Regions from separate parts of the Streptomyces sp. NPDC014864 genome, predicted to be linked through region 2. Evidence: riboswitches for the same ligand, from Rfam matches in the RefSeq annotation. Region 2 holds a riboswitch; each other region holds the start of a gene.
What was found. Region 2 has a riboswitch for thiamine pyrophosphate ahead of ACF1A5_RS20870 (thiamine ABC transporter substrate binding subunit). Riboswitches for the same ligand answer to the same signal wherever they lie in the genome.

Region 1 (10,095 bases), on a different contig from region 2:
ACTTCGACGCCCACCTCGACGAGGCCCTGGACCGCATCCTGGCGGAGGAGCAGAGCGCGGGCTGAGCCACGGCCGTCGGGGCGCTGTTGCCGTAACGCTTCGCCGTCCCCGAGGGCATCCGCCGCGTCACCCGCGGCCTCGCCGGCGCCACCGTCTGTCCCCTCGTCCGCGTCCCGCCCGTCTCGCTCTCCGTGGACCGGCCCGAGGTGCCGCCTCAGCGCCTGCGGCGTCGTCCCCGTCCACCGCGCGCCGGGGCCGGCTGGGCGGCCGGTGCCGAGGCCGGGTCGCCTCCCGGGCGGTCGGCCGAGACCACGAGGGCGGCGAGGGCCGTGGTGACCGGGACCGAGGCCACCAGGCCGATCGAGCCCACCAGCGTGCGCACGATCTCCTCCGCGACCAGTTCGCTGGTGGCGACGGTCCCCACGCTGCTCTGCGCGATGGAGAAGAGCAGCAGCAGCGGGAGCGCGGCGCCCGCGTACGCGAGGACCAGCGTGTTGACGACCGACGCGATGTGGTCGCGTCCGATGCGGATACCCGCCCGGTACAGGCCTCGCCAGCCCATCGCGGGATTGGCCTCGTGCAGTTCCCAGACCGCCGACGTCTGCGTCACCGTCACGTCGTCCAGCACACCGAGCGAGCCGATGATGACGCCGGCGAGCAGCAGACCGCTCATGTCGATCGACGGATACAGGCCGTGGATGAGGCCCGTGTTGTCGTCCGTGTTGCCGGTGAGGGCGGCCCAGCCGATGAACAGCGAGCCCAGGATGCCGATCAGCACCAGAGATATCAGGGTGCCGAGCACCGCGACCGAGGTGCGCGCGGACAGGCCGTGGCACATGTAGAGGGCGATCAGCATGATGGCGCTCGACCCGACCACCGCCACGACCAGCGGGTTCGAGCCCTGCAGGATCGCCGGCAGGACGAAGAAGTTCAGCAGCAGGAAGCTGATGGCCAGCGCGACCAGCGCCATGACGCCCCGCATCCGCCCGACGACCACGACGGCGAGTGCGAAGACGCCGGCCAGCAGCCCCATGGGGAAGCGCCGGTCGACATCGGTGACCGAGTACTGGAGATCCTTCGGCGCGGAGGGCTCGTAGGCGACCACGACCTTCTCGCCCTCGCGCAACTGCCGCGACTGGTCCGGCTGCACGAACTCGGTGAACGTGCGGCCCTTGTCGGAGCCGGTGTCGACCCGGACCGTGGCCTTCTTGCAGGTGCCGGAGGCCTGATCCGGCGCGGAGGAGCCTCCTGCGGCGGAGGGGCCTCCGGCGGGGGCGCCGGCTGAGGCGTTCGCCCCCTTGCAGCTGACCGCGATCACCCGGGTGACGGTGGCCTGCTGGCTCTGCCGGTCGAATCCGACGCCGGTGCGCTCGTGCGCGGGGGCACCGCCGGGCCAGAGCACCGCGAGCCCGACGACCACCGCGGCGGCGAACGGGATCAGGATCGCCGCGATCACCTTGCGCAGGTGCTTCGAGACGGGCGTGGCGGGCCCATGACTGTGACTGTGCCCGTGGCCGTGTCCCTGCCCGTGCTCGTGGCCCTGTCCGGGCCTGTGCTCGTGGCCCTGTCCAGGCCCGTGCCCGTGCCCATGGCCCTGGGCGTGCCCAGGGCCTGGTCGGCCTCGTGGTTCGGGCGGTGGATAGGGGGACTGCCGTGTCGTGGTCACCGCCAGATCATCGCAAGAACGGCAGAGGCCCACTGTTCACCGCGCCACAAAGGACGCTAGCGTGGAGGCACCTTTGCACACGCGGGAGCTCGGAGCACCGGGCTGAGAGGGCGCTGACCTCCGTATTCGCGATGTTTCACGTGGAACGAGAGATGTCTCACGCGAAACGTCGACGGACGGAAGCCGCTGCGTCGACCGCCGAACCTGTTACCGGGTAATGCCGGCGTAGGGAGTAGGTCTCATGACCAACAAGGACGCACGCACGCCTGCCTCCACGCAGATCTCCAGCGACGGGGAGGCCGGGAAGTCCATCGGCTGGCACAAGGCGTATGTCGAGGGCTCGCGCCCCGATCTGCGGGTGCCGGTCCGTCAGGTGCACCTCACCAACGGGAAGTCGGTCACGCTGTACGACACGTCGGGCCCGTACACCGATCCACTCGTCGACACCGATGTCCGCAGGGGCCTCCCCCCGCTGCGGGAGAACTGGGTCATCGCCCGCGGTGACACCGAGGAGTACGCGGGCCGTCCCGTCCGCCCCGAGGACGACGGGATCAAGCACACCTCGCCGCGCGGGGGCCTGCGCAACCTCGACGCGGTGTTCCCGGGACGGCCGCGCCAGCCGCGCCGGGGCCGCGACGGCCAGGCGGTCACGCAGCTCGCGTACGCGCGCCGCGGCGAGATCACGCCCGAGATGGAGTATGTGGCCCTCCGCGAGAACGTCGCTGCGGAAGTGGTCCGGGAGGAGATCGCGGCGGGCCGCGCCGTGCTGCCGGCCAACGTCAACCACCCGGAGATCGAGCCGATGATCATCGGCAAGCGGTTCCTGGTGAAGGTCAACGCCAACATCGGCAACTCCGCGGTGACCTCGTCCATCGAGGAGGAGGTGGAGAAGATGACCTGGGCGACCCGGTGGGGCGCGGACACGGTCATGGACCTCTCCACCGGCCGCAACATCCACACCACCCGGGAGTGGGTGCTGCGCAACTCCCCCGTCCCCATCGGCACGGTGCCGCTCTATCAGGCCCTGGAGAAGGTCGACGGCAGGGCCGAGGAGCTGACCTGGGACATCTACCGGGACACCGTCATCGAGCAGGCCGAACAGGGCGTGGACTACATGACGGTCCACGCCGGTGTGCGCCTGGCCTACGTGCCGCTGACGGCGAACCGCAAGACCGGCATCGTCTCGCGCGGCGGCTCGATCATGGCGGCCTGGTGCCTCGCACACCACAAGGAGTCGTTCCTCTACGAGAACTTCGAGGAGCTCTGCGAGATCCTCGCCGCCTACGACGTCACCTACTCGCTGGGCGACGGACTGCGTCCCGGCTCCATCGCCGACGCCAACGACGAGGCGCAGTTGGCGGAGTTGCGCACGCTCGGGGAACTCAACAGGATCGCCAAGCGTTTCCACGTACAGACCATGATCGAGGGCCCGGGACATGTCCCGATGCACAAGATCAAGGAGAACATCGACCTCCAGCAGGAGATCTGCGATGAAGCTCCGTTCTATACGCTCGGCCCGCTGACCACGGACATCGCGCCGGCGTACGACCACATCACCTCCGGCATCGGTGCCGCGATGATCGCCTGGTGGGGCACGGCCATGCTCTGCTACGTCACGCCCAAGGAGCACTTGGGCCTGCCCAACCGCGACGACGTCAAGACCGGGGTCATCACCTACAAGATCGCCGCTCACGCGGCCGACCTCGCCAAGGGCCACCCCGGGGCGCAGGAGTGGGACGACGCACTGTCCGACGCCCGCTTCGAGTTCCGGTGGGAGGACCAGTTCAACCTGGCCCTCGACCCGGACACGGCACGCGAGTTCCACGACGAGACCCTCCCCGCGGAACCGGCCAAGACGGCCCACTTCTGCTCGATGTGCGGCCCGAAGTTCTGCTCGATGAAGATCTCGCAGGACATTCGCCGTGAACACGGCACCGGTCAGGCCGAGATCGAGGAGGGCATGGCCCAGAAGTCCAAGGAGTTCGCGGAGGCGGGGAACCGGGTCTACCTGCCCATCACCGACTGACCCCCGAACGCCCCACCGCGGGGTCCGTGTTCCGCCCCATGCCTCGGCCGCGTCAGCCCGAGCCCGGAGTCCGGAGCGCGGACCCCGTGGAGCCGGTGTCGTAACGGAAGGGGCACGACGGTGTTCGGTGGGGAGCAAGATCTCTACTGTCGGGGGCGTGGGTGGGATCGATGTTGCCAATGGAGTGGCCGGCGCCGTCATCGGCATGTTGTTCGCGGTGCTGTTCCAGCAGCCGTTGCAGGACGCCTGGTTCCGGCTGCGGGGGCGCTCGGGGCGCGCGCTGCGCACCCTGCGGCGCCGGGACGAGTCCAGTCCCGCCTGGCGCACCTTCTCCCTCGGGCCGTTGCAGACCTCGGCCCTGATCGTCGAGGGGGACGGGGAGACGCCGATCCCTCCCGAGTCGGTCTTCGTCCACGTGCTCGACGAGGAGGTGAGGCTGCCGGAGGACATGGCGCCCTGGCGGGACGAGGTCGCCGCCGACAGCGAGCGTCTGCGCGCCGAGGGACGCACCCCGGTGTGGAACGGCCCGCGGTACGCCGTGGAGTCGTTCGACATCTCCCGCACCGCCCTCGACGAGACCCCGGAGGTGCATCTGCGCCTGCGGCCGACCGACTACTACACCTTCCTCGCCGCCCAGCAGCTCGACCGCCGACTGCCCGACGGGGCGACCCCCCGCTCGCGCCATCTCGACCCGGGGGAGCCGCTGCGGGCTCCGGCGTTCCTGCAGTGCAGCTTCGCCGTCAACGTCGCGGTGGTCACCGCCGACGACATGCTGGTGGTGAGCCGGCGCAGCGACCGGGTCCGGATGGCACCGGGCGTGTGGAACTCCTCCGTCAACGAAGGCCTGTCACGCCACATCGACTCCTCGGGACGGAGCGCGCCGGACCTGCACGCCGTGTGCCGCCGGGGCATGCGCGAGGAACTGTCGCTGGAACCGCACGAGTACACCGTCGACCTGCTGGCCTTCGTCCTGGACGTCGAGCGGCGGCACTGGAGCGCCCATTTTTACGCCCGGCTCAAGGAGTTGAAGAGCACGGACCTGCAGGAGCGGATGAGCCGGGGCGTCGCGGACCGCTGGGAGCACCAGACGATCGACTACGTGCCCTTCCGGCCCGCCCCGGTGGTCCGGTACATGATGCGGGAGGACCGCGTGCACCGGTGGGCGCCGCTGGCCCCGGCGCTGTTCCACCTCGCTCTCGTCCATGCCTACAGCCGCACGCTCGTCGAGCGGGTGGAAGCGCAGATCCTCAGACGTCCGTAGCCGGGGCGACCCGTACGCCCGGGTCACTCCGGCTGGTGCTCCGGTCCTCCGAAGTCCGGGCTGGTGAAGTCGGGGCTGGTGAAGCTCGTGCGGTGGCCCGGGCTTCCGTCGTCGGGGCTGCTGAAGCCGGGACGGTCGTACCCGAGCCGCGGCATACGGCCGGTCGGCGCCGAGGGAGCCGGTGACGTCCGGGGGGCCGCGCCCGATCCGCGGTCGGTGAGCGCCTCGCGCAGGAACGGCAGTATGCCGCGCTCCAGCAGCGCCTCCCGCCAGGCGTCCCTGGCCCGGGCGACCTCCTCGTCGAGCGCGCCGTACGGACCGGCTGTCGGCGAGGGGCGGTTGCGCAGGGCGGTGAGCAGCAGCCCGACGGCGGCGACGAGGATCGCGGCCGCGGTCACCGCGCCGAACACCCAGCCCGTCGTGATCATGGTCTGGGCGAAGGCCGGCGCGGGGTCGAGCATCTTCAGGACGTAGCCGACGAGCAGGAAGAGGGCCGCGGCGGTCCCGGCCAGCACGGGGGCGAGAACGGCGACGACGGCGACGGCGCCCGCGCCGGTCGTCTCCGCGACCTCTCCCATGGTGGCGGCGATGTCCACCGCCCCCGGCTCGGCGGATCCGGCCTCACGGACGGGCGACGCCGTGGCCTGCTCCGGACGGCGCAGTTCCTCGCGGATCTTCACGTAGTGCTGGTACTCGGTCGCCGCGGCCGCCGTGATGAGGGCGGAGGCGTCGAGTGCCATGGTGCGCAGCTGTTCGAGGTTGAGCCGCTGTCCGACAGCGGCCAGTTCCTGGCGGTGCGGGGCGGAGCGCAGCGCCTCATCGAGGATCCGCTCGTATTCCTGGCGGTCCTCGCTCAGCAGGTGCTGCGGAACGCTGTTCATGTGCATCCCCCGATGCTCCGTAGGGCTTGGGGCTCGCACGCCGGCGAGCCGTCGGGCAGAAACGGAGGGGAGCCTGCTACGGATAAGCCGATGGTAGAGCCGTGACGGCGCGCGGTGACAGGGGGTTTCCACAAATTCGGTGCGGACCTGCGCGTCCGCGAGCGCGACAAGCCGTTCCGGTGAACGCTCAAACGTCCAGGGGCAGTTGCTGGACCAGCAGCTTTCCGGCCATGGTCACGCCGCCGTCCATCGCGATGGCGAGTCCGTCGGCGTAGACGTGCGGTCCCTCCACCACGGGGCCCGCGTTGTCCTCGCCGTCCTCCGAGCCGACCTCGCCGAGCAGATAGGGGATGGGGCTGTGGCCGTGAACGATGCGGTTGCCGCCGTACGTGTCGAGCAGGGAGCGCACGGCGTCGGCGCCGCCCTCGTCGCGGAAGGAGAAGCGTTTCGTGAACTTGCGGAAGAGGTCCCACACCTCGTCGGCGTCGTTGCGCGTGATGGTCTCGCGCACGGTGTCGTTGACCGCCTCGATGGAGTCGCCGTAGTCGAGGTAGGCGGTGGTGTCGGAGTGCACGAGCAGGTGGCCGTCGACCTCCTCGACGGCGTCCAGGCGGGCCATCCACTGCAGGTGGTGGTCCTGGAGGCGGTCCATGTCGGACTTCTGGCCGCCGTTGAGCAGCCAGGCCGCCTGGAAGGTGGCGGTGCCCGCGCCGGAGTGGACGGGGGTGTCGCCGAACCGCTTGGCACCGAGCAGCAGCAGCTCGTGGTTGCCCATGAGCGCCTTGCAGTAGCCGCCGGCCGCGGCCGCCTCGGCGGACAGCCGCATCACGAGGTCGATGACGCCGATGCCGTCCGGCCCGCGGTCGGTGAAGTCGCCGAGGAACCACAGCCGCGCGGTTCCGGCGCACCAGCGGCCCTCGGAGTCGACGAGCCCCTTCTCCCGCAGCGCGGCGAGGAGCTCGTCGAGATAGCCGTGCACGTCCCCGACGACGTACAGGGGGCCCTGACCGGTGGCGGACCCCGGGACCGGTGCGGCGGCCGGGTCGACGGCCACCTGAACCGTGTCACCCCGGTTGATGACGGGCAGGTCGCGCTGCGTGGGCGTGTACGCGTCCGGGTAGCCCTCCCGGGCCGGCGCGGCGGTGTCGGCGGGCTGCGCGCCGTGGGCGTACGGACCGGTCTCGGGCACGTACGCGGGTACCCGGAAGTCGCGCAGCGTCGCCGTCCGCTCCACCTCGGGTCCCTGACCGGCCCCCTGAGTCATCGACCCCTCCACCATCGCGCCGCAGCTGCACCGCTTCGGACTGCCTGGTCGCAGCGGCCCGCGGTGTCGTGGGCCCATCATAGGAATGCGGATCGCGCCATGTGATGACCCAGGGGTGGTGAATCGGAGCAGGACTCCCGTGCACCGCGGCTTTCGCCCGGATTGGGCGGTCTTCGGCGGTCCGGCGGGCGCTCGGCCCAGAGCCTTTCCGCCGGATCCGGCCGGCTCCGGGCGACGCTGCCTCCCGGGTGGGTGCCCGAGTGGGTGCAGACGCCCGTGCCGGGCCCCGCGACCCCGGCAGGATCCGTAGGAGTGGCCCTACCGTCCCTCTGGGCCTCGGGGCGGGCTGACGGTCGTACGGGGCGGGCGCCGCTGGGACGAGGTGCGCACGATCAGCTCGGTCGGTATGACCTGTTCCACCGGCTGGTCCGACTCGACTCCCTCGATCGCGTCGATGAGGAGCTGGACCACCGCGGTGCCGATGCGGCGGGGCTTGAGGGAGAGCGTGCTGATGGGCGGCTCGGTGTTGGCGTACACCGTGGACTCGCTGCAGCACACCAGCAGCAGATCCTCGGGGACGCGCAGGCCGTAGCGGCGGGCGGCGGCGAGCAGGTCGGTGCCGTTCGGGTCGAACAGGCCGTACACGGCGTCCGGGCGGTCGGGCCGGGCGAGCAGCCGGTCGGCGGCGACGGCGCCCGCGCACGGGTCGTGCGCCGGGTAGGCCTCGTACACCGGGTCCTGGCCGACCCGCTCGCACCAGCGCAGGTAGGCGGTGGTCGACAGGTGGGTGTACGTGTCGGTCGTGGTACCGGTGAGCAGGCCGATGCGCCGGGCGCCGGCCTCGGCGAGATGGTCGAGGATGCCGAGGACCGCGGCCTCGTGGTCGTTGTCGACCCAGGCGGTGACCGGCAGGGTGCCGGCCGGGCGGCCGTCGCTGACCACCGGTAAGCCCTGGCGGACCAGCTCGCTCACCACCGGGTCCTGGTCGGAGGGGTCGATGACGACCGTGCCGTCCAGGGCGACGTTCGACCACACGTCGTGGCGCGAGGTCGCGGGCAGGATGACCAGGGCGTAGCCGCGGGCGAGCGCGGCGGAGGTGGCGGCCCGGGCCATCTCGGCGAAGTACGCGAACTCGGTGAAGGTGAAAGGTTCATCCCCGTACGTCGTCACGGTCAGGCCGATGAGTCCCGACTTGCCGGTACGGAGGGTGCGGGCGGCGGCCGAAGGGCGGTACCCCAGCCGGTCGGCGACCTCGCGGACATGGCGCCGGGTGGCGTCCGGGAGCCTGCCCTTGCCGTTGAGGGCGTCGGAGACGGTCGTGATGGAGACCCCGGCGGCGGCGGCCACGTCTCTGATGCCCGCCCGTCCCGGTCGGCTGCCTCGACGTGAGGTTTCCGCGCGGCTCACCTGGTGCTTCCCTGCTGCTGTCATGGCGAGCCGATAGTAGGGCTCTTGCGGTGGGGTAGTGCGGACGCATATGCACGCGTTGACAGGCACGTTTCTGCATGGTCATCAACGGTCAACTCCCTTGGATACCATGCCAGTTAAACGATCCATCGCCAGTACGTGCCGTTGGGGCACGCATGGGCCTGGCGAGCCCACGATGTCTCGAAGAGGTCTCAACTCACCTGCACGGGTGATGCGCGCCACGGCGTGAGCCACCGGCGCGTAGATATATGTGCGACGCGCCCCCTCATTCGTACAACTTCGTACAACGTTGCCCCCGGATGCCGGTGCGACGGGCGGAGTCCGGCCTTCCCCGAACGAGTGATGGCTCCGACCCATACGCAGCCGCGCGGAATCCTCATAAGGTGAGCAGTATTGAAAGCCGGTGGTGGTCACGAGGAGGACTGCGGTGAGCGAGACGAGCCCGAAGCTGCGCGCCGAGCTGGAGGGTATCCCCACCTACAAGCCGGGCAAGCCCGCCGCGGCCGGGGGCCCGGTGGCGTACAAGCTGTCCTCCAACGAGAACCCCTATCCGCCGTTGCCGGGGGTGATGGAGACGGTCACGGCGGCCGCCTGCTCCTTCAACCGCTACCCCGACATGGCGTGCACGGTCCTGACGAACGAGCTGGCCGAGCGCTTCGGCGTGCCGGCCTCCCACGTGGCCACCGGGACCGGATCGGTGGGCGTCGCCCAGCAGCTGATCCAGGCGACCAGCGGACCGGGCGACGAGGTCGTCTACGCCTGGCGGTCCTTCGAGGCGTACCCGATCATCACCCGGATCAGCGGTGCCACCTCGGTGCAGGTGCCGCTCACGCCGGGCGACGTGCACGACCTGGACGCGATGGCGGACGCGATCACCGACCGCACCCGGCTGGTCTTCGTCTGCAACCCGAACAACCCGACCGGCACCGTGGTGCGGCGGGCCGAGCTGGAGCGCTTCCTCGGCCGGGTGCCGGGCGACGTGCTGGTGGTCCTGGACGAGGCCTACCGCGAGTTCATCCGCGACCCCGAGGTCCCCGACGGCGTGGCGCTGTACCGGGACCGGCCCAACGTCTGCGTCCTGCGGACGTTCTCCAAGGCGTACGGCCTGGCCGGTCTGCGGGTGGGCTTCGCGATCGCCCACGAGCCGGTGGCGGCGGCGCTGCGCAAGACGGCGGTGCCGTTCGGCGTGAGCCAGCTCGCGCAGGAGGCGGCGGTCGCCTCGCTGCGCGCCGAGGACGCACTGCTCGGCCGGGTCGGCTCGCTGGTGTGCGAGCGCAGGCGCGTGGTCGACGGCCTGCGTGCCCAGGGCTGGACGGTGCCCGAGACCCAGGCCAACTTCGTCTGGCTGCGGCTGGGGGAGCGCACGACGGCCTTCGCCGAGGCCTGCGAGCAGGCGGGTGTGGTGGTCCGGCCGTTCCCGAACGAGGGGGTGCGGGTGACGATCGGCGAGAGCGAGGCGAACGACATCTTCCTGAAGGTGACGGGGGCGTTCCGCAAGGAGGCCTGAGCCGCGGCGCCGGCGGCTGGTTCGCCTCCCTGGCTCGTTCCTGCCGTTGTCGTTCCTCTTTC
Region 2 (10,095 bases):
CTCGGCCTGCGCCGGCGCGGGGCCAACAGCGGGCGCTGACGCCCCGCGCACCGACGGGCGGCGGACGCGTCGCCCGCCGCACACGCCGCCGGCCCGTCCCCTCGGTCGAGGAGGGGACGGGCCATCGGCGTTCCCGGTCACCCGGAGGTGGCCCGCTCCTCCAGCCAGAACTCCGCAGAGCGCGGTCCCCGACCACGTCCGACTCGGCGCCGCACGAGTCGCGTCGTGGGCCGCACCCTGCGGACGGCCGGTCAGCCGAGCACCACGGTTTCGACCGCGTCGAACTCCACCCCGACCTCGTCCCCGACCTCCGGCGCGTGCCGCAGTGCGCAGGCCGCCTCCAGCCTGGGCGCATCGTCCGGCTGGAGGTGCACCGCGACATGGGTGCCCCGGAAGGCGCGGGCGGTGACCGTGCAGCGCAGGCCCTGGTCGGCGGGGACGAGACGGACGCCGGCGGGCCGGACGAGGAGGGTGCGGGCACCCTGCGGCGCTCCCTCGGGCACGGGCACCTTGCCCCACGGGGTGACCGCGGCCTGGCCGCCGACGGTCGCGTCGACGACGTTGTCGAAGCCGAGGAAGCGCGCCACGAACGCGTCCGCCGGCCGCTGCCACACCTCGAGCGGCGTGCCGGACTGGGCGATCCGCCCGTCCCGCATCACCACCACCCGGTCGGCGAGCGCGAAGGCCTCGCCCTGGTCGTGGGTGACGGCGAGCACGGTGGTGCCCAACCGGTCGAACAGCTCGCGCAGTTCGACGACGAGCCGCTCACGCAGCGAGCGGTCGAGCTGGCCGAGCGGTTCGTCGAGCATGAGCAGCCGGGGCCGGGGCGCGAGCGCCCGGGCCAGCGCCACCCGCTGCTGCTCCCCGCCGGAGAGGGCGGACACCGCCCGCGACCCGGCGCCGGGCAGCCCGACCAGCTCCAGCAACTCCCCCACACGTGAAGCTCGTTCGCTCTTCTCCGCGCCGCGCATCCGCAGCCCGAACGCGACGTTGCCGCCGACGTCCCGCTGCGGGAAGAGCTGGTGGTCCTGGAACATCAGCCCGACCTCGCGCCGGTGCGCGGCCACCCCGGCCTGGTCCCGTCCGTCGAGCAGCACCCGTCCGGAGTCCAGCGGCTGCAGCCCGGCCACCGCCCGCAGCAGCGTGGACTTGCCGCTGCCGCTGGGGCCGAGGACGCACACGATCTCGTGCTGTGCGACATCGAGGTCGACGGCGTCCAGGACGGGCCGCCCGCCGAGGCGGACGGTCACGGCGGCCAGGCTCAGCAGCATCTAGAACTCCCCGCTCCGGTCGGTGCGCAGCCGCTCCAGGACGAGCAGCGCGGCCGCGCACACCACCATCAGAATCGTCGACAGGGCCATCGCCTGGCCGTAGTTGAGGTCGCCGGGCCGTGCGAGCAGCCGGGCCACGGCGACCGGCAGGGTCGGGTTGTCGGGCCGCGCGATGAACACGGTCGCCCCGAACTCGCCGAGCGAGACCGCGAAGGCGAACCCGGCGGCGATCAGCAGCGCCCGGCGCACCATCGGCAGGTCCACCTCGCGCCACACCCGCCACGGCGACGCCCCGAGCACGGCCGCCGCCTCCCGCAGCCGCGCGTCCACCGCCCGCAGCACCGGCAGCATGGTCCGGACCACGAAGGGGACGCCGACGAGGGCCTGGGCGAGCGGCACCAGGAGCCAGGAGGACCTCAGATCCAGCGGCGGCTCGTCCAGGGCGATCAGGAACCCGAAGCCGACGGTCACCGCGGACACCCCGAGCGGCAGCATCAGCAGCGCGTCGAACCCGCGGACGATCCGGCCGGCGTCCCGGCGGGTGAGCGCGGCGGCGGCGAGAGCGCCGATCAGCACGGCGACGGCGGTGGCGGCGACCGCGTAGGACAGGGAGGTGCCGATGGCGGTGACCGGCGCCACCAGGAAGGTGCCGCCGTCGGCGTCGGTCAGCGCCCGGTAGTAGCCGAGGCCGGGTGCTTGCAGCGACCGCTGCACGAGCACCGCCAGCGGCAGCAGAAGCAGCACCACGACGGTGCCGAGGACGCCCGCGAGGAGCGCCCACTGACCGGCCCCGCGGGGTCGGCGCGCGGTCATGGAGGCGTCGACGAGCTTCAGGGCCGCCTCCCGCCGCCGTACGGTCCGGGCGTGCACGGCGAGGATCGCGCCGACCGCCAGGAACTGGACGACGGTGAGGACGGCGGCGGTGGACAGGTCGAAGATCTCGGAGGTCTGCCGGTAGATCTCCACTTCGAGGGTGGAGAAGGTGGGGCCGCCGAGGATCTGCACCACGCCGAAGGAGGTGAAGGTGAACAGGAAGACCATGAGCGCGGCGGCGGCGACCGCGGGCGCGAGGGCGGGCAGGGTGACCTTGCGCCAGGCCCGCATCGGTGAGGCGCCGAGCATCCGGGCGGCCTCCTCCTGCCGCGGGTCGAGCTGGGCCCACAGACCGCCCACGGTCCGTACGACGACGGCGTAGTTGAAGAAGACGTGCGCCAGCAGGATCGCCCAGACCGTGGTGTCCAGCCGTACGCCCCACAGCTGGTCGAGGAGCCCGCCGCGCCCGACCAGGGCGAGGAAGGCGGTGCCGACGACGACCGTGGGCAGCACGAAGGGCACGGTGACCACGGCGCGCAGGACCTGCCGGCCCGGGAAGTCGAGGCGGGCGAAGACGTACGCGCCGGGCAGCGCGACCAGCAGGGTGAGCGCGGTGGAGGCGCACGCCTGCCAGGTGGTGAACCACAGCACGTGCCGGATGTCGGGCTGCCCGAGCACGTCCACGAGCCGCCCCAACCGCCAGACGCCGTCGACCCGGAGGCCGCGCCGGACGATCGCGGCCACCGGGTAGGCGAAGAACAGCGCGAAGAACGCGACGGGCACGGCCATCAGGCCGAACCGCGCCGCGTTCCCCGTGCGCACCGGCGCACGGCCCTCGCGCGGGGTCACTTCAGTACGAGCGACGTCCACGACTTGACCCACTGGTCACGGTCGGCGGCGATCTTGCCGGGGGCCATGGTCTCGGGGGCCTTGGCGGGCGGGCCGTACCGGGTGAACTCGGCGGGCACCTTCGCGCCCCCGACCACCGGGTAGACGAACATGTTCAGCGGCATGTCCTCCTGGAACCTCTTGGAGATCAGGAAGTCGACGAGCGCCTTGCCGCCCTTGTCGTTCTTCGCGTTGCTCAGCAGCCCGGCGAACTCGATCTGCCGGAAGCAGGTGCCGGTGGCGACCCCGGTCGGGGCGGTCTTCGGCCGGGGGTCGGCGAAGACGACCTCGGCGGGCGGGGAGGAGGCGTAGGAGACCACGAGCGGCCGGTCGCCCTTGGCCTTCCTGCCGGCCGCGGAGCCGGAGAACTCCCCGTTGTAGGCCTGCTCCCAGCCGTCGACCACCTTGACGCCGTTGGCCTTGAGCTTCTTCCAGTAGCCGGACCAGCCACCGTCGCCGTACTTCGCGGCGCTGCCGAGCAGGAAGCCGAGGCCGGGCGACGAGGTGGCGGCGTTCTCGGTGACGAGCAGGTTCTTGTACGCCGGCTTGACCAGGTCGTCGAAGGACTGCGGCGGGGTCAGCTTGTGCTTGCCGAACCACTCCTTGTCGTAGTTGACGCAGATGTCGCCGTAGTCGATCGGGGTGACCCGGTGCTTTGCCCGGTCGAGCTGGTAGGCGGCGCCGACCTGGTCGAGTCCCTTGGCCCGGTACGGCTGGAACAGCCCGTTGTCGAGGGCGCGGGACAACAGGGTGTTGTCGACGCCGAAGAAGACGTCGCCCTGCGGGTTGTCCTTGGTGAGGATGGCCTTGTTGACGGCCTGTCCGGCGTCGCCGTCCTTGAGGACCCTGACCTTGTACCCGGACTGCTTCTCGAACTCCTTGAGGACGTTCTTCGACACGGCCCACGCGTCGTGGCTGACCAGGGTCACGGTCTTGGTGTCGCCGCCACTGCCGCCCGCGGAACCGTTCGACGATCCGCAGGCGGACAGCGTGACGAGGCCGAGCCCGACGGCCACGAAGGTCTTGGTGTGCACTGGATTTTCCTCCTGGGGTTGGCCAGGAAGAGACGCGGCCCTGCCCGGGTCCGGCGGACGGTGTCCGCGGGTTCCCGGGCAGGGCGCAACAGCTCGAGTGAAGACCGATCTCCCTACCCAGAATGACCCGGGCGAGGTTCGGAGGGTCTGCGGCCCGATTGCCGCACTCTCAGCGCTGTGGCGCTCCCCTGTCGGAATATGAAGATGTTGATATATGGACGGCCTCAGACTACCCCCCGTCCCGGTGGCACAACCCGCCCCGTCCCGGTGGCAGCCGTCCGGCCGCTACCTCTCCGTGGCGGCGAGCTGCCCGCACGCCCCGTCGATCTCCTGGCCCCGGGTGTCCCGGATGGTGACCGGCACACCGTGGGCGGCGATCGCCTCGACGAAGGCCTTCTCGTCCTCGGGCCGGGACGCGGTCCACTTGGAGCCCGGCGTCGGGTTCAGCGGGATGAGGTTGACGTGCACGGGCTTGCCCTTGAGCAGCCGCCCGAGCCGGTCCCCGCGCCACGCCTGGTCGTTGATGTCCCGGATCAGCGCGTACTCGATGGACAGCCGGCGCCCGGACCTGGCCGCGTACTCGAACCCGGCGTCCAGCACCTCGCGCACCTTCCACCGGGTGTTCACCGGTACGAGGGTGTCGCGCAGCTCGTCGTCCGGCGCGTGCAGGGAGACGGCCAGGCGGCACTTGAAGCCCTCGTCGGCGAACCGGTGGATGGCCGGGACGAGACCGACGGTGGACACGGTGATCCCGCGCTGCGACAGGCCCAGCCCGTCCGGCTCGGGGTCGGTCAGGGCCCGGATGGCGCCGACGACGCGCCGGTAGTTGGCGAGCGGCTCACCCATGCCCATGAAGACGATGTTCGACAGCCGCGCGGGGCCGCCCGGGACCTCGCCGTCGCGCAGGGCCCGCATCCCGTCCACGATCTGGTGCACGATCTCGGCGGTCGACAGATTGCGGTCCAGACCGGCCTGGCCGGTGGCGCAGAACGGGCAGTTCATACCGCAGCCGGCCTGCGAGCTGATGCACATGGTCACCCGGTCCGGGTAGCGCATGAGCACCGACTCCACGAGGGTGCCGTCGAACAGCCGCCACAGCGTCTTGCGTGTGGTGCCCTGGTCGGTCGACAGGTGCCGCACCACCGTCATCAGGTCCGGCAGCAGCGCCTCCCGCAGCTTGGCGCGCGCCCCGGCGGGGATGTCGGTCCACTGCTCCGGGTCGTGCGCGTACCGCGCGAAGTAGTGCTGCGAGAGCTGCTTGGCACGGAACGGCTTCTCGCCGATCGCGGCGACAGCCTCCTTGCGCTCGGCAGGAGTGAGATCGGCAAGGTGCCGCGGCGGCTTCTTGGCTCCGCGCGGGGCGACGAAAGTGAGTTCTCCGGGCTTAGGCATGGCGGTACCAGTGTCGCAGATCCAATCGGGTGACCTGGGGGTGTCGCCGGCGACGACCGTCGTCGGCAGTCGTCACCGGGCGACCTCGGAGGGCCAGGGACGGCCCGGGAAGGGAGCCGGCCGCGACGGCGCCTCTCCCGTGTCACTCGTCCGCGCCGTCGGGGGCGACGGCGGGCCGCCCTCCGCTGAGGCTGGGACCTGACAGGGGTGCGGCGCGCCGCATCTTCGGAATCCCACTGACCGGACGGATCGCGGCACGGCGGACCCGCTCCGCCGAGGAAGGGAGGAGGGGTCTGCGCATGACACACCGCATCGCGATGACGCCGGAGGCCGCCTGGCCGGCCAGGTGGGCGGGGGTTCTGCTGTGTCTCGCGGTGGCCACCGTCCATGTCGTGGACCAGGGCGGCATCACGGCGACGAGGGACCCCTACTACATCGGCGTCGCCTACCACGTCCTGGAGGTCGCGGCCGTGGTCGCCGCAGCGCTGCTCCTGGTCGGTCTCGTCCGGCTGGGATGGCTGCTGGCGATCGGGGTCGCCGCCGGCCCTCTGCTGGGGTACGTCCTCTCCAGGGGGCCGGGACTGCCCGGCTACACCGAGGACGTCGGCAATTGGACGGAACCGCTCGGGCTGGTCAGCCTGGCCCTCGAAGGTGCCCTGCTCCTCCTGTCGGTGCCGCTCGCCGTGCGAAGCCTGCGCCGCGGGTCCCGCTAGACAGCTCGTTGCGCCTTTGACGCAGTCTCGCCGTGACCACCCACGAGCGGTCACGCCGACCACTGCCGGCACGCCTCCTGGCCCCGATCCCGGCCTCGGGTGTGCGGGGCGTGCATCCGGGGACCGCGTATGCGCCGAATGCGTACGTATTGGGTTGATCGGCCCTTTGAGGTGCCGATCGGCCCCTTGTGGTGGTGAAGTCCACCGCGTTCCCTGGAGGGACGGCGGGTGGGGCGTACGGGACGTGCGGCTGGAGGTGGTCGGAGTGCGGGACGTCATCGGCAGACTGGCGGGTGCCCGCGTCTGGCGTCATCCCGCGACCGTCACGGTGGCGCTGTCGCTCCTCCCGGTGATCCTGCTGGTGGTGGACATGCTGACGCCGGAGGACGTCCGCTTCGGCGCGCTGATGGTGGCGGCGCCCGCCCTCGCGGCCGTCTTCTGCAGCCCCACCGGCGTCCTGGTGGTGATCGCGGTGACCCTGCCCTGTGTGGTCGGCGCGTCCGCGGCGAACGACATACTCGACAGGGCCAACTTCCCGGTGCAGCTGGGCACCATCACGCTGATCAGCGTGGCCGCCCTGGCAGCCAGCGCCGTGCGGATGCGCAGGGAGCGGGAACTGGCCCGGTCCCGCTGGGTCGCCCAGGTCACCCAGCGCGTCCTGCTGCGCCCGCTGCCGTGCCGGCTCGGCCCCTTCGACCTCGCCTCGCTGTATCTGGCAGCCGACGAGGAGGCCGCCATAGGCGGTGACCTGTACGCGGTCGCCCGCTGCGGCTCGTCCGCGCGGATCCTGCTGGGCGACGTGCAGGGCAAGGGGCTGGCCGCGCTGCAGATGGTCAGCTATGTGCTGAACGACTTCCGGCACTCGGTACGCCACGGCAGCCCGCTGCCGGACGTGGTGCGCGAGCTGGAGACGTCCTTCCGGGAGGAGATGCGCGAACTGTGCGAGGCGGCCGACACCGCCCCCGGCCCGGGCACCGCGCGGGACGCGGACAAGGTCGCCGGCGTTCCGTACGGCACCGACGTGGTGATCGGCGCGGGCGTCCCGTACGACGCGGACGCGATTCCCGGCGCGGGCAGCCCGCCCGGCGAGGAGTCGTTCGTCACCGCGGTCGTGGTGGAGCTGCCCGACGACGGCCCCATGCGCCTGGCGAATCTGGGGCATCCGCCGCCGCTGCTCCTGCACGACGGGACGGTCCGCGCCCTGGAACCGAAGGTGCCGGTGCCGCCGCTCGGCCTCGCCGACCTCAACGGCGGGGACGTCGTGGTGGAGGAGGCGGACTTCCCGCCGGGCGCCACCCTGCTGCTCTACACCGACGGGGTGACCGAGGCCCGCGGGCCGTCCGGCGACTTCTACCCCCTCGCCGACCGGCTGCGGCGCTGGACCGCCCTGCCCCCGGACGCCCTGCTGACCGCCGTCCACGCGGATCTGCGGCGGTACGTGGGTGGTGCCCGGCTCGCCGACGACGTGGCCATGGTGGCGGTCCGGCGCTCCCCCGCCGCCGTCGCCACCGCCCCGGACCCGGGCCCCGACGCCCTCACGGCCGCGCTCCTGGAGAACTGACACCGGCGGAGAGCCACGGACGGAGCCCGACGGAAAGGGGAAGGGACCCGCGGCCACGGCCTCGCGGGTCCCTTCCCTCATGCCTTCCGCACGTACGGGTACGTACGGGTACGCGCCGTCCTCGGTCAGCCGCCCCCGACGAAGAGCACCATCAGCAGCCACACCACGGGGGCGGTGGGCAGCAGCGAGTCCAGGCGGTCCATGATGCCGCCGTGGCCCGGCAGCAGTGTGCCCATGTCCTTGATGCCCAGGTCCCGCTTGATCATGGACTCGCCGAGGTCGCCGAGCGTGGCGCTGGCGGCGACCGCCAGGCCGAGCAGCAGACCCTGCCACCAGCTGCCGCCGTCGATCAGGAACTGCATGCACAGCGCCCCGGCCACCATGGCGAAGGAGACCGCGCCGACCAGGCCCTCGCGGGTCTTGCCGGGGCTGATGCGCGGGGCGAGCTTGTGCGTGCCGAAGCGCCAGCCGACGGCGTACGCGCCGGTGTCGCTGACCACGGTCAGCAACAGGAACGTCAGCACCCGGAAGGGGCCGTCCTCGGCGGTGAGCATCATCGCGACGAACGTGGCCAGGAACGGCACGTAGAACGCGGCGAAGACACCCGCCGTGACGTCCCTCAGATAGCCCTCGGGCGGTTCCGTCATGCGCCAGACCAGGACCGCGAGCGCGGTCAGCGCCATCGCGACCCAGGCGCCCTCGGCGTCCCGGACGTATCCGGCGACCACCATCGCGGCACCGCCGACCGCGAGCGGGACGAGCGGCGCCCTGATGCCCTTGCGCTCCTCCAGCCGCTTGGTCAGCTCCCACAGCCCCACGACGACCGCGACGGCGACGACACCGACGAACACGGCCTTGACGACGAACAGCGACGCGATGATCACGACACCGAGCCCGACACCGACTCCTATGGCAGCGCCCAGGTCGCGGCCCGCGCTCTTCTTCTGCGGTGCGGGCGGCGCCGGCTGCGGGGCGTCGGGCATGGGCTCCGGATTCTGCGACGCCGGCCCGGGGAAGGAAGACGTCTGCGGCGTGTCGTAGGGCCGCGGCCGGACTGCGTCGTACGGCTGCGGCTGCGGCGGGTCGTCGGGGCGGAACAAGGGGCCGCTCAGCCGCGCGGCCCCCCGGTCGTCATCCTGGATTCCGCCGTGAACGGGCACGTCGGGCACGACGGGCATGGGGCGAGTCTGCTGGGCGTTGTGCGCATCGTACGCGGGACCCGCCGGGACGGCCCCCTGCACGGGTCCCTGGTCCGCGGACCCCCAGTACCCGGCCTGTTGCGGCGCTCCCCAGGAAGAGTCGTTCATCAGACCTCGAGCAGCTCCGCTTCCTTGTGCTTCAGGAGCTCGTCGACCTGCGCCACGTACTTCGCGGTGAGGTCGTCGAGCTCCTTCTCCGCACGGCGGCCCTCGTCCTCGCCGACCTCGCCGTCCTTGATCAGCTTGTCGATCGCGTCCTTGGCCTTGCGGCGGACGGAGCGGATGGACACCTTGGCGTCCTCGCCCTTGCCCTTGGCCACCTTGATGTACTCGCGGCGGCGCTCCTCGGTGAGCTCGGGGAACACCACACGGATGATGTTGCCGTCGTTGCTCGGGTTGACGCCCAGGTCGGAGTCCCGGATCGCCTGCTCGATGTTGCGCAGCGCGCTCTTGTCGAACGGGGTCACGACGGCCATGCGCGGCTCCGGCACGGAGAACGAGGCCAGCTGGTTGATCGGCGTCGCCGCGCCGTAGTAGTCGGCCACGATCTTGTTGAACATCGCCGGGTGCGCACGGCCGGTGCGGATCGCGGCGAAGTCCTCCTTGGCGACCACGACGGCCTTCTCCATCTTCTCCTCGGCCTCGAGGAGGGTCTCTTCGATCACCACTTGCTCCTGCGTGTCTGTGAGTAGGCCCGGCTGCTGTTCCCTGTCGGGGCGGCGGCCGGCTGCGTCGCGTCTTCTTCCTGCACGGTTCCCGACCGGCAGGACATTGTCCATCCCCCGGCCGGGTCCGTCCCGCCCGTCCCCGGGCAGGTGCCGTTCCGCGGACCGGACGACTCCGGTCGGTTCCGGAACCGGATGGTTCTGCGGTCAGTCCCGGCTGCCGTGGTCGCCCACGAGCGTGCCGATCTTCTCACCCTTGACGGCGCGGGCGATATTGCCCTCCTTCAGGAGCTCGAAGACGACGATCGGGAGCTTGTTGTCGCGGCACAGCGTGACCGCCGTGGCGTCGGCGACCTTCAGGTCGCGCGTGATGACCTCGCCGTAGCCGAGCGAATCGAACTTCACGGCGTCCGGGTTGGTCTTCGGGTCGGAGTCGTACACCCCGTCCACGCCGTTCTTGCCCATCAGCAGCGCCTCGGCGTCGATCTCCAGGGCGCGCTGGGCGGCGGTGGTGTCGGTGGAGAAGTACGGCATTCCCATACCGGCGCCGAAGATGACC
Region 3 (10,095 bases), on a different contig from region 2:
CGCCACGGGGCCGTGCCCGCTCCCGCGCTCGCCGCCGGAGGCGGCCGTTTTCTGCACCCGGCGAACATCACGCGCCTGCCCGGTCTGTACCGGGTCGGCGGCTGGTCGCATCCCGGGGGCGGCCTTCCGCACGCGGGAATGTCGGGGGCGCTGGTGGCCGGACTGATCGTGGAGGGGCCGGAGTTCAGGGGCTCGCAGTGAGCGCGGGCCGGTCCTGACCGGGCGGCCCGGAACCGTCCCCGGCGGGTCGCGCCGGACGCGGGCCGGACGCGCCGGAAACGGTACTGCCCGTCAGAAACGGTACTGCTCGTCGAACCCGTTGCCGTGCGCCTGCCCTTGGTCCTGGCCCTGGCCGTTGCCCTGGTAGGGGTAGGACTGCTCGGGCGGGAGTTCACCGCCGTAGGTGCCGTCGCCGCGCTGCTGCGGGACCCAGACCCCGCTGGACGGGGTCTCGCCGCCGTAGCCGCCGGTGTACGCGTCCTGGCCGTAGCCCTGCTGGCCGTAGCCCTGCTGGTCCGCGTAACCGGTGTCGTAGGAGGCGTCGCCGTAACTCTGGGTGCCGATGTACGGGTCGGAGTAGGCGGCGTACTGCTGCTGGCCGGCGGCGTCGTAGCCGTAGCTCTGCTGTGCGTAGCCCGAGTAGTCGTACGCGTAGCTCTGGTCGGCGCCCTGGGCGGCGGTCGCGTACTGGTCCTGGGGGTGCCCGGCGGTGGCGTAGGCGGAGTCGGGGCCGCCCGGGTAACCGGAGGCGGAGTTGCCGTACACGCCGTAGGAGCCGGTGTCGTCGGGCATGGGCTGCGGCTCGTACACGGCGGTGGTCTCGGCTGCCGAGGGGCCGTCGGACCGGGCGGGGGTGAAGACGTCCTCGTGGTCGTACTCGTCGCCGTACGGCAGGCCGTCGCGGCCGTGGACGCCGTCGGCGTGGGCGCCGTCCGCAGCTTCGGGGTCGGAGACCTCCAGGGACGGCTCGTGGTGGTCCGCCGCCTCACCGCGGCGGCGCTTGCTGCCGGCGTCGGCGCCCGGGCCGCGGACCGCCCAGCCCGCCGCGAAGCCGCGGCGGAAGGACAGCGTGACGTAGGTCTGCCCGACCGCGAACGCGGCGGCGCCCAGACCGATGACGACGACGGACGGGATCAGCACGCCGAGCACGACGCCGAGGAAGCCGGCGAAGGCCAGCAACCGCCAGCGCAGGCGCGCCTTGTACTGCAGCAGCACCTCGCCGAGCAGCCACAGCGCGACGACGCCGAACGCGATGTAGAGGACCGTCCAGCCCATGTACGCCCCTCTCCCAGTGGCCGCTACGCAGTGTGTCCCATCGCGGTGCGGCCGGTCTAGGCCTGCGGGGGGTGGTGCAGGCCCAGGTTTTCGTAGATTTCCAGGGTCGCCGTGGAGTTGTTGAGCGTGATGAAGTGCAGTCCGGGGACTCCCTCGGCCAGCAGCCGCGCGCAGAACTCCGTGGCGAACTCGATCCCGATCGAGCGTACAGCCGCCGGATCGTCCTTGGCTGTGAGGATCCGCTCTTTCAGCTCGCCCGGGATCGAGGCGTTGCTGAGCTGCGGCAACCGCTCCAGCATCTTGACGCTGGTGACCGGCATCACTTCCGGGATCACCGGGGTCTCGCAGCCGGCCGCGGCGACCCGGTCGCGCAGGCGCAGATACGATTCGGGCTGGAAGAACATCTGCGTGATGGCGTAGTCGGCCCCGGCGCGGCACTTGTCGACGAAGTGCGCGACGTCGGTGTCCCAGTGGTCCGAGCGCGGGTGCATCTCGGGGAAGGCGGCCACACCGACGCAGAAGTCGCCCGACTCCTTGATGAGCCGGACGAGCTCGGCCGCGTACGTCACGCCCTGCGGGTGCGCCACCCACTCGCCCATCGGGTCGCCGGGCGGGTCGCCGCGCACGGCCAGCATGTTGCGGATCCCGGCGTCGGCGTACTGGCCGATGATGTTGCGAAGTTCCGCGATGGAGTGGTTGACCGCGGTGAGATGGGCGACCGGGGTGAGCGTCGTGTCGGAGGCGATCTGCTCGGTGGCCCGCACGGTGCCCGAGCGGGTGGAACCGCCGGCGCCGTAGGTCACGGAGACGAAGTCGGGGGCGACCGCCTCGACCCTCCGGAGCGCGTTCCACAGGTTGCGCTCGCCCTTCTCCGTCTTGGGCGCCCAGAACTCGAACGAGTACGTCGCCTTGCCTGCGGCGAGGATGTCGCGGACGGTCCGGGCGCGATCTGTCCGGGTGGATGCGGTTCCGAGGGCCATACTCGCAGGTTATCCAGGGTGCGCCGGTCCCCCAACCGAAAGCCGGAAATTTGCCTGATTTGTCGACTCGTTGTTCACCCCTTGGACATCCGGACCCCGCGAAATCCCCTCCGCACCCGTCGGTGTCCACGGAATGAGACGGCTCGGCACGGACCGCCGGCACCGAGACGGCTGAGACCGAGCGCGCCGGGACCGGGCCGGACGGGAGCGGGCGGAGGCCGAACCCGGGCCGGACGGGAGCGGGCGGAGGCCGAACCCGGGCCGAGCGGGACCGCGGCCGAAGGGCGGGGCCGGCCGGCCGATGACGCCTACGCGGCCCCGCGCAGCCGCTCGGCGAACTGCGCCGCCGCCGCGCCGGGGTCGTCCGCCGCGGTGATCGCCCGGACCACGACGACGCGGCGGGCGCCGGCGTCGAGGACCTCGTCCAGGTTGCCGAGGTCGATGCCGCCGATGGCGAACCAGGGCCGGGCGGTGCCGAGGGCGGCGGTGTGGCGGACCAGGTCCAGGCCGGGGGCGGGGCGGCCGGGCTTGGTGGGCGTGGGCCAGCACGGACCTGTGCAGAAGTAGTCCACGCCGTCCTGCGCGGCGGCCGCCTCGGCCTCCGCCTTCGAGTGCGTGGAGCGGCCGATCAGCACGTCGCCCCCGAGGATCGCGCGGGCCGCGGGGACCGGGAGGTCGCCCTGGCCCAGGTGGAGCACGTCGGCGCCGGCGGCGTGCGCGACGTCCGCCCGGTCGTTGACCGCGAGCATCCTGCCGTGCCGGGCGCAGGCGTCGGCGAAGACCCGGAGGTGCTCCAGCTCCTCGGCCGCCTCCATGCCCTTGTCGCGCAGCTGCACGATGTCCACCCCGCCGGCCAGGACCGCGTCCAGGAACTCGGGCAGGTCGCCCTGGCGGGTCCGGGCGTCCGTGCACAGGTAGAGCCGGGCGCCGGCCAGCCGGTCACGGGCGCGGGCGGCGGTGTCGGGCATACGTGGATCCCCCCGGTGTCGGTGCGGTGTGTCGTCGGCGTACGGGACGCGCCCCGGAGGGGCCGTGACCCCGGCGGGCCGCAGCCCGCCGCGGCCGCGGCCCCGGTGGGCGCGGCCCGTACGCCGTGGGAACGGTTGTACTGGATCAGACGGCGAGCGCCTGGGCGCGGCGCTTCACCTCCGTGCCGCGATTCTCGCTCAGCGCCTGCGCGGGGGTGCCGGGCAGGGTCGGGTCGGGGGTGAAGAGCCACTCCAGCATCTCTTCGTCCGTGAAACCGTCGTCCCGCAGGAGCGTCAGGGTCCCGGACAGTCCCTTGACGACCTTGTCCCCGTCGATGAAGGCGGCGGGGACGTGCAGCGCGCGGTTCTCACCACGGCGTACGGCGATGAGCTGGCCGTCCTTGACCAGCTGCCGCACACGTGTCACCTCGACGCCGAGCTGTTCGGCGATGTCGGGGAGGGTGAGCCAGGCGGGGACGAGAGCATCGATCTTTGCGTCAATCTCGGTCACGGGATCAAGCGTGCCATCTGGGACCGACAGTCGGAAGTCAGGCCCGTCCACCCGGGGAGGGTCCTACGTCGGCGCCGTGGGCGGCGCTCCCTCGGCGGTGGCGGTCTTCAGCGGGCGCGCGGGGTCCTCCAGCAGGCCGGGATCCATCGGCGTGCCCGCCTCGATCAGGCGTCTGCCCTGGGCGAGGTCCCGCGGACGGCCGACCGCCAGCAGGGCCACCAGGCGGCCCTCGCGCAGCCAGCACACCGTCCACGCCGGTCCGGACGGGTCGCCGCGCAGGACGGTGGTGTCGGCGGACGCGTGGTGGCCGGCGTACTGCACGAAGCGGCCGAACTGCTCGGACCAGAAGTACGGGACCGGGTCGTAGACCGCGGGGGTCTCGCCCAGGATGTTCGCCGCGACGGTGCGCGGACCCTGCAGGGCGTTGTCCCAGTGGTGGACGAGCAGGCGCTCCCCGTACCGGCCCGAGGGGAAGGAGGCGCAGTCGCCGACCGCGTACACGTCCGGCGCGCCGGCGCGCAGGTGGTCGTCGGCCAGGACCTCGCCGTGGGCGCCCAGGGGGATGCCGGAGCCGGCCAGCCAGCCGGTGGCGGGGCGCGCGCCGATGCCGACCACGACGGCGCCCGCGGGCAGCCGCGTGCCGTCGTCGAGGACCACCGCGCCCGGTTCGACGCGCGCCACGCGCGCGTGGGTGCGCAGCACGGCGCCGGAGTCGGCGTACCAGGCGGCCATCGGTGCGGCCACCTCGGCGGGCAGCGCCCCGGCGAGCGGGCGGTCCGCGGCCTCGACGACCGTCACCGCGCAGCCCGCCTCGCGGGCGGCGGTGGCGAACTCGGCGCCGATCCAGCCGGCCCCGACGACCACGACGTCGTGCTGCCGGGCGAGGACCGGACGCAGCCGTTCGGCGTCGTCCAGGGTGCGCAGCAGGTGGACGCCGGGGACACCCTCGGCACCCGGCAGCCGGACCGGTTCGGCGCCGGTCGCCAGCACGAGCACGTCGTAGGGCACGGGACCGGTGGAGGTGTCGAGGACGTGCGCGTCGACCCGCACGGCGAGCGCCTCGCGGCCCAGCTGGAGTTCGATGCCGAGGGCCTCGAAGTCGACGTCGAAGGCGGAGTCCTCGGCCTTGCCGAGCAGGACGGCCTTGGACAGGGGCGGCCGGTCGTAGGGCTGGTGGGGTTCGGCGCCGATCAGCGTCACGGTGCCGGTGAAGCCCTGCTCGCGCAGGGCCACCGCGGTCTGCACTCCGGCCATGCCCGCGCCGGCGACGACCACGTGCCGTGGCTGTGACGTGCCGTGTTCCTGCGTCTGCTCGCTCACCCGATCACCTTAGACACCTGACGGAGGGTCAGTCAGGGTGCGGACCGCGTGACCTGCTGCACAGCGGGGCCGGTCACCTCTTCCACCACGCTCGTCCCGCTCCCCGGCTGCGACTCCCACTGCCAGCTCTCCTCCAACCGGACACGCCCGTCGGGCAGTTCGACCACCGTCGACACACAGTGCCCGCAGGACGTGGTCCCGTCGTGCTTGAGCTGCACGTACCGGAAGTCGAGGCGGTCCCCTTCCCGGATACCCACCAGATGGCCGCGTACGACGTCACCGCCCGCGTATTCGGCCCAGATCTCCCCGTTCCGCTCGTGGTAGGTGAACCGGGTGCGGGTGCCCACCTGGCCGGGGGCCTGGTCGGCGACGGGGGCGAGGACGAGGCCGTCGAGCGAGCGCGGCATGGGCGAAGGCTCCCTTACGAGGTCGGTGCCCGGCGGGCTAGGGTGGCCACCGTACAAGCACTCGCGGGAGCCCGGACGCACCGGGCTGAGAGGGAGGCTGGCGGCCTCCGACCGTACGAACCTGATCCGGGTCATGCCGGCGAAGGGAGGGGCTGGACGCCCATGTCGTCTTCAGGTACGCCGTCTCCGAGTACGTCGCCTCCGGGCACCCCGTCGCCGGGCACGTCTCCGGACATCTCGGCCACGGGCACCTCGTCCCCGGGCACCGCGGACGTCCTGGTCGTCGGGGGCGGGATCATCGGGCTCGTGACGGCCTGGCGGGCGGCGCAGCGCGGCCTGACCACGGCCGTGGTGGATCCCGAACCGGGCGGCGGGGCCGCGCAGGTGGCGGCCGGGATGCTCGCCGCCGTCACCGAACTGCACCACGGCGAGCAGACCCTGCTCGGGCTGAACCTGGCCTCGGCCCGCCGCTATCCGGACTTCGCGGCCGAGCTGACCGAGCTGACCGGCCTCGACCTCGGCTACCGCCGGTGCGGCACGCTCGCCGTCGCGCTGGACGCCGACGACCGGGCCCATCTGCGGGAGCTGCACGCGCTGCAGCAGCGGTCGGGCCTGGACTCCGAGTGGCTGTCGGGGCGCGAGTGCCGGCGGCTGGAGCCGATGCTCGCGCCGGGTGTGCGGGGCGGTCTGCGGGTGGACGGCGACCACCAGGTAGACCCGCGGCGGCTGGCCCGCGCCCTGGTGACCGCGTGCGAGCGGGCGGGCGTGGTCTTCCACCGCGCCTGGGCCGAGCGGCTGACCGTGGTCCGGGACCGGGCGGCGGGCTGCGTGCTGCGCGACGGCACGGTGCTGGGCGCGGGCCGGGTGGTGCTCGCGGCGGGCAGCCTCAGCGGCCGGCTCGCGGGCGTGCCGGCCGACGTGCTGCCGCCGGTGCGGCCGGTGAAGGGCCAGGTGCTGCGGCTGACCGTGCCGAAGCGGTACGCGCCCTTCCTGAGCCGGACGGTACGGGCCGTGGTGCGCGGCAGCCAGGTCTACCTGGTGCCGCGGCTGAACGGCGAGCTGGTGGTCGGGGCGACCAGCGAGGAGCTGGGCTGGGACACCGCGGTGACCGCGGGCGGTGTGTACGAGCTGCTGCGGGACGCGCACGAACTGGTGCCGGGGATCACCGAGCTGCCGCTGACGGAGACCCGGGCCGGGCTGCGTCCGGGCTCCCCCGACAACGCGCCGCTGCTCGGCCCGACCGACCTGGACGGGCTGCTGCTGGCCACCGGGCACTACCGCAACGGCGTGCTGCTCACCCCCGTCACCGGGGACGCCCTGGCACACGCCCTGGTCACCGGGGACCTGCCCGACGACGCCCGCCCCTTCAGCCCGCGCCGCTTTCGCGCCGCCGCACTCTCGGAGCAGCCCGCATGAACATCTCGGTCAACGGGGAGCCGCGCGAGGTCGCGTCCGGCACGGCTCTGGACACCGTCGTGGCGTTGCTGACCGCCGCCCCCGCCGGAGTGGCCGCCGCCCTCAACGAGACCGTCGTCCCGCGCACGCGGTGGTCGTCCACGGCCCTGGCCGAGGGCGACCGCGTCGAAGTGCTGACCGCCGTCCAGGGGGGCTGACCCATGGCCGACGACCACCTCGTCCTCGGCGGAACGTCCTTCACCTCCCGGCTGATCATGGGCACCGGCGGGGCGCCCAGCCTGGAGGTGCTGGAGCGGGCGCTGGTCGCCTCCGGCACGGAGCTGACCACGGTCGCGATGCGGCGGGTCGACCCCTCCGTGCACGGATCCGTGCTGTCGGTGCTGGACCGGCTGGGCATCCGGGTGCTGCCGAACACCGCCGGCTGCTTCACCGCGGGTGAGGCGGTGCTCACGGCGCGGCTGGCGCGGGAGGCGCTGGGCACCGACCTGATCAAGCTGGAGGTCATCGCCGACGAGCGGACGCTGCTGCCGGACCCGATCGAACTGCTGGACGCCGCCGAGACGCTGGTCGACGACGGGTTCACGGTGCTGCCGTACACGAACGACGATCCGGTGCTCGCGCGGAAGCTGGAGGACGCCGGCTGTGCGGCGATCATGCCGCTGGGATCGCCGATCGGGTCCGGGCTCGGCATCCGCAACCCGCACAACTTCCAGCTGATCGTGGAGCGGGCGCGGGTGCCCGTGATCCTCGACGCAGGCGCCGGTACGGCCTCGGACGTGACGCTCGCCATGGAGCTGGGGTGCGCGGGGGTGATGCTGGCGTCGGCGGTGACGCGGGCGCAGGAGCCGGTGCGGATGGCGGAGGCGATGCGCTGCGCGGTGGAGGCGGGCCGGCTGGCCCGGCTGGCGGGACGCATCCCCCGGCGCTACCTCGCCGAGGCGTCGTCCCCCACGGAGGGCATGGCCCGGCTGGACCCGGAGCGGCCCGCCTTCTAGGCGTCCGCCGCGGGGTGCGGCCGTGTCCGGGGTGGCGTGCGAAGCGTCACAGGTCGGTCGCAGTACCGCTCCTCCTTGCGGACGAGGCGGCGTGGCGCCGGTGACGGCTCGTAGACTCACCTGCGTGGATACGACCCTTCAGGACCCATTGGTCGGGCAGGTGCTCGACGCCCGTTATCGCGTGGACGCGCGGATCGCGGTCGGCGGGATGGCCACGGTCTACCGGGCCCTGGACACCCGCCTGGACCGCGTCCTCGCGCTGAAGGTGATGCACCCGACGCTCGCGGCCGACGGAAGTTTCGTCGAGCGGTTCATCCGGGAGGCCAAGTCGGTCGCCCGGCTCGCCCACCCGAACGTGGTGCAGGTCTTCGACCAGGGCACCGACGGGTCGTACGTCTATCTGGCCATGGAGTACGTCGCGGGCTGCACCCTGCGCGACGTGCTGCGCCGGCGCGGGGCGCTGCAGCCGCGCGCCGCGCTGGACATCCTGGAGCCGGTGCTCGCCGCGCTCGGCGCCGCGCACCGGGCGGGCTTCGTGCACCGCGACATGAAGCCGGAGAACGTCCTGATCGGGGACGACGGCCGGGTCAAGGTCGCCGACTTCGGGCTGGTGCGGTCCGTGGACACCGTCACCAACACCACCGGCACCGTCCTCGGCACCGTCTCCTACCTGGCGCCGGAGCAGATCGAGCAGGGCACCGCCGACCCCCGGGTCGACGTGTACGCGTGCGGGGTCGTCCTGTACGAGATGCTGACCGGTGGCCGCCCGCACCAGGGCGAGACGCCCGCGCAGATCCTCTACCAGCACCTGCACGCGGACGTGCCGGCGCCGTCGGCCGCGGTGCCGGGGCTGCCGTCCGAGCTGGACGCGCTGGTCGCGACGGCCACCGCCCGCACCCCCGCCGACCGGCCGCACGACGCGGTCGCGCTGCTCGCGCACGTCCGGCAGACGCGGGCCGCGCTCGGCCCGGAGCAGCTCGACGCGGTGCCGCCGCAGGCGCTCACCGCGGAGCACAGCAACGCCGAGGACCGTACGAGCGTGATCCCGCGCGCGCTGACGGTGCCGCGCCCGCTGGCCTCCGAGGAGGGCGCCGAGGCCGGCGCGCTGCACCGCACCAGCCGGCTGGAGTCTCCCGCGCCGCCCGCACCGGCGCGGCGCACGGGCCGCCCGCGGCGGGGTCTGGTGACCGTCCTCGCCGTGGTGCTGCTGGTCCTCGGGGCCGGCGCCGGGGTCTGGTACATCAACTCCGGCCAGTTCACGAAGGTCCCCCCGGTGCTGGCGAAGACCGAGGCGCAGGCCAGGGAGCGGCTCAGGGCGGCCGGTCTCGAGGTCAAGCAGGTCAAGCACGCCTACAGCGACACCGTGAAGCGCGGCACCGTCATCAGCACGGACCCGGAGACCGGCGCCCGTATCCGCAGCAACGACTCCGTCTCGCTCACCCTCTCCGACGGACCGGAGACCGTGAAGGTGCCCTCCGTGCGCGGCTACCGGCTGGACAAGGCGCGCAGCGCGCTGCGCGAGGCCGGGCTGGAGCCGGGCATGGTGAGCCGGACGTTCAGCGAGGACTTCCCCCAGGGCTTCGTGGTCGCCACGGAGCCGGCGGCCGGCATCGAGCGGCGGGCCGGCTCGGCGATCGCGCTCACCGTGAGCAAGGGCGCCCCGGTGGACGTGCCGGACGTAACCGGGGAGAGCCTGGAGGAGGCGAGGTCCGACCTGACGGGCGCGGGTCTGCGGGTGCGGGTCGCCGCGGAGCAGGTCACCTCCGAGTTCGACCGGGGACAGGTCGCCCGGCAGACCCCGGGCGGTGGCGGACAGGCCGCCGAGGGCGACACGGTCACGCTGACCGTGTCCAAGGGCCCGGAGATGGTCGAGGTGCCGGACGTGACCGGCGACAGCGTGGACCAGGCGAAGAAGGCGCTGGAGGGCGCCGGCTTCAAGGTCGAGGAGGACCGCGGTCTGCTCGGGCTGTTCGGCGACACCGTCAAGAAGCAGTCCGTGGCGGGCGGCGACCGGGCGCCCAAGGGGTCGACGATCACGATCACCATCCGGTGAGACGCGTGGGGCACCGAGGCACGCCAGGCGCGTGAGGCGCCTCCGGGAGCCGTCCGTGACACGGTGGCTGGGGACGCGGTGGCCCGGGACGCGGTGGCCGGGGACACGGTGGCCGGGGAGGCGGTGGCCGGGGGCCGGGGGCCGCCGGGCGCATGACACCCTGAACGGGT

Region 1: another riboswitch for thiamine pyrophosphate. It lies ahead of thiC (phosphomethylpyrimidine synthase ThiC); the one in region 2 lies ahead of ACF1A5_RS20870 (thiamine ABC transporter substrate binding subunit).
Region 3: another riboswitch for thiamine pyrophosphate. It lies ahead of thiO (glycine oxidase ThiO); the one in region 2 lies ahead of ACF1A5_RS20870 (thiamine ABC transporter substrate binding subunit).

What each region holds. Positions count from the first base shown of each region.
Region 1 is NZ_JBIBWT010000021.1:54,101-64,195, reverse strand. Features, by position in the region: gene ACF1A5_RS29530 (SsgA family sporulation/cell division regulator) at 1-65, shown strand, start outside; gene ACF1A5_RS29525 (YibE/F family protein) at 215-1,666, opposite strand; TPP riboswitch at 1,738-1,915, shown strand; gene thiC (phosphomethylpyrimidine synthase ThiC) at 1,908-3,692, shown strand; gene ACF1A5_RS29515 (hypothetical protein) at 3,850-4,953, shown strand; gene ACF1A5_RS29510 (hypothetical protein) at 4,977-5,840, opposite strand; gene ACF1A5_RS29505 (metallophosphoesterase) at 6,022-7,113, opposite strand; gene ACF1A5_RS29500 (LacI family DNA-binding transcriptional regulator) at 7,417-8,529, opposite strand; gene hisC (histidinol-phosphate transaminase) at 8,954-10,033, shown strand.
Region 2 is NZ_JBIBWT010000011.1:55,736-65,830, forward strand. Features, by position in the region: gene ACF1A5_RS20855 (LAETG motif-containing sortase-dependent surface protein) at 1-39, shown strand, start outside; gene ACF1A5_RS20860 (ABC transporter ATP-binding protein) at 252-1,271, opposite strand; gene ACF1A5_RS20865 (ABC transporter permease) at 1,272-2,873, opposite strand; gene ACF1A5_RS20870 (thiamine ABC transporter substrate binding subunit) at 2,930-4,006, opposite strand; TPP riboswitch at 4,099-4,206, opposite strand; gene rlmN (23S rRNA (adenine(2503)-C(2))-methyltransferase RlmN) at 4,292-5,398, opposite strand; gene ACF1A5_RS20880 (hypothetical protein) at 5,698-6,111, shown strand; gene ACF1A5_RS20885 (PP2C family protein-serine/threonine phosphatase) at 6,377-7,672, shown strand; gene ACF1A5_RS20890 (phosphatidate cytidylyltransferase) at 7,798-8,979, opposite strand; gene frr (ribosome recycling factor) at 8,979-9,536, opposite strand; gene pyrH (UMP kinase) at 9,744-10,095, opposite strand, start outside.
Region 3 is NZ_JBIBWT010000012.1:57,887-67,981, reverse strand. Features, by position in the region: gene ACF1A5_RS22105 (phytoene desaturase family protein) at 1-201, shown strand, start outside; gene ACF1A5_RS22100 (hypothetical protein) at 292-1,275, opposite strand; gene metF (methylenetetrahydrofolate reductase [NAD(P)H]) at 1,332-2,255, opposite strand; gene thiE (thiamine phosphate synthase) at 2,564-3,223, opposite strand; gene ACF1A5_RS22085 (Rv2175c family DNA-binding protein) at 3,369-3,734, opposite strand; gene ACF1A5_RS22080 (NAD(P)/FAD-dependent oxidoreductase) at 3,798-5,054, opposite strand; gene ACF1A5_RS22075 (hypothetical protein) at 5,087-5,461, opposite strand; TPP riboswitch at 5,515-5,626, shown strand; gene thiO (glycine oxidase ThiO) at 5,624-6,877, shown strand; gene thiS (sulfur carrier protein ThiS) at 6,874-7,074, shown strand; gene ACF1A5_RS22060 (thiazole synthase) at 7,078-7,872, shown strand; gene pknB (Stk1 family PASTA domain-containing Ser/Thr kinase) at 7,997-9,925, shown strand; gene ACF1A5_RS22050 (deoxyribonuclease IV) at 10,094-10,095, shown strand, end outside.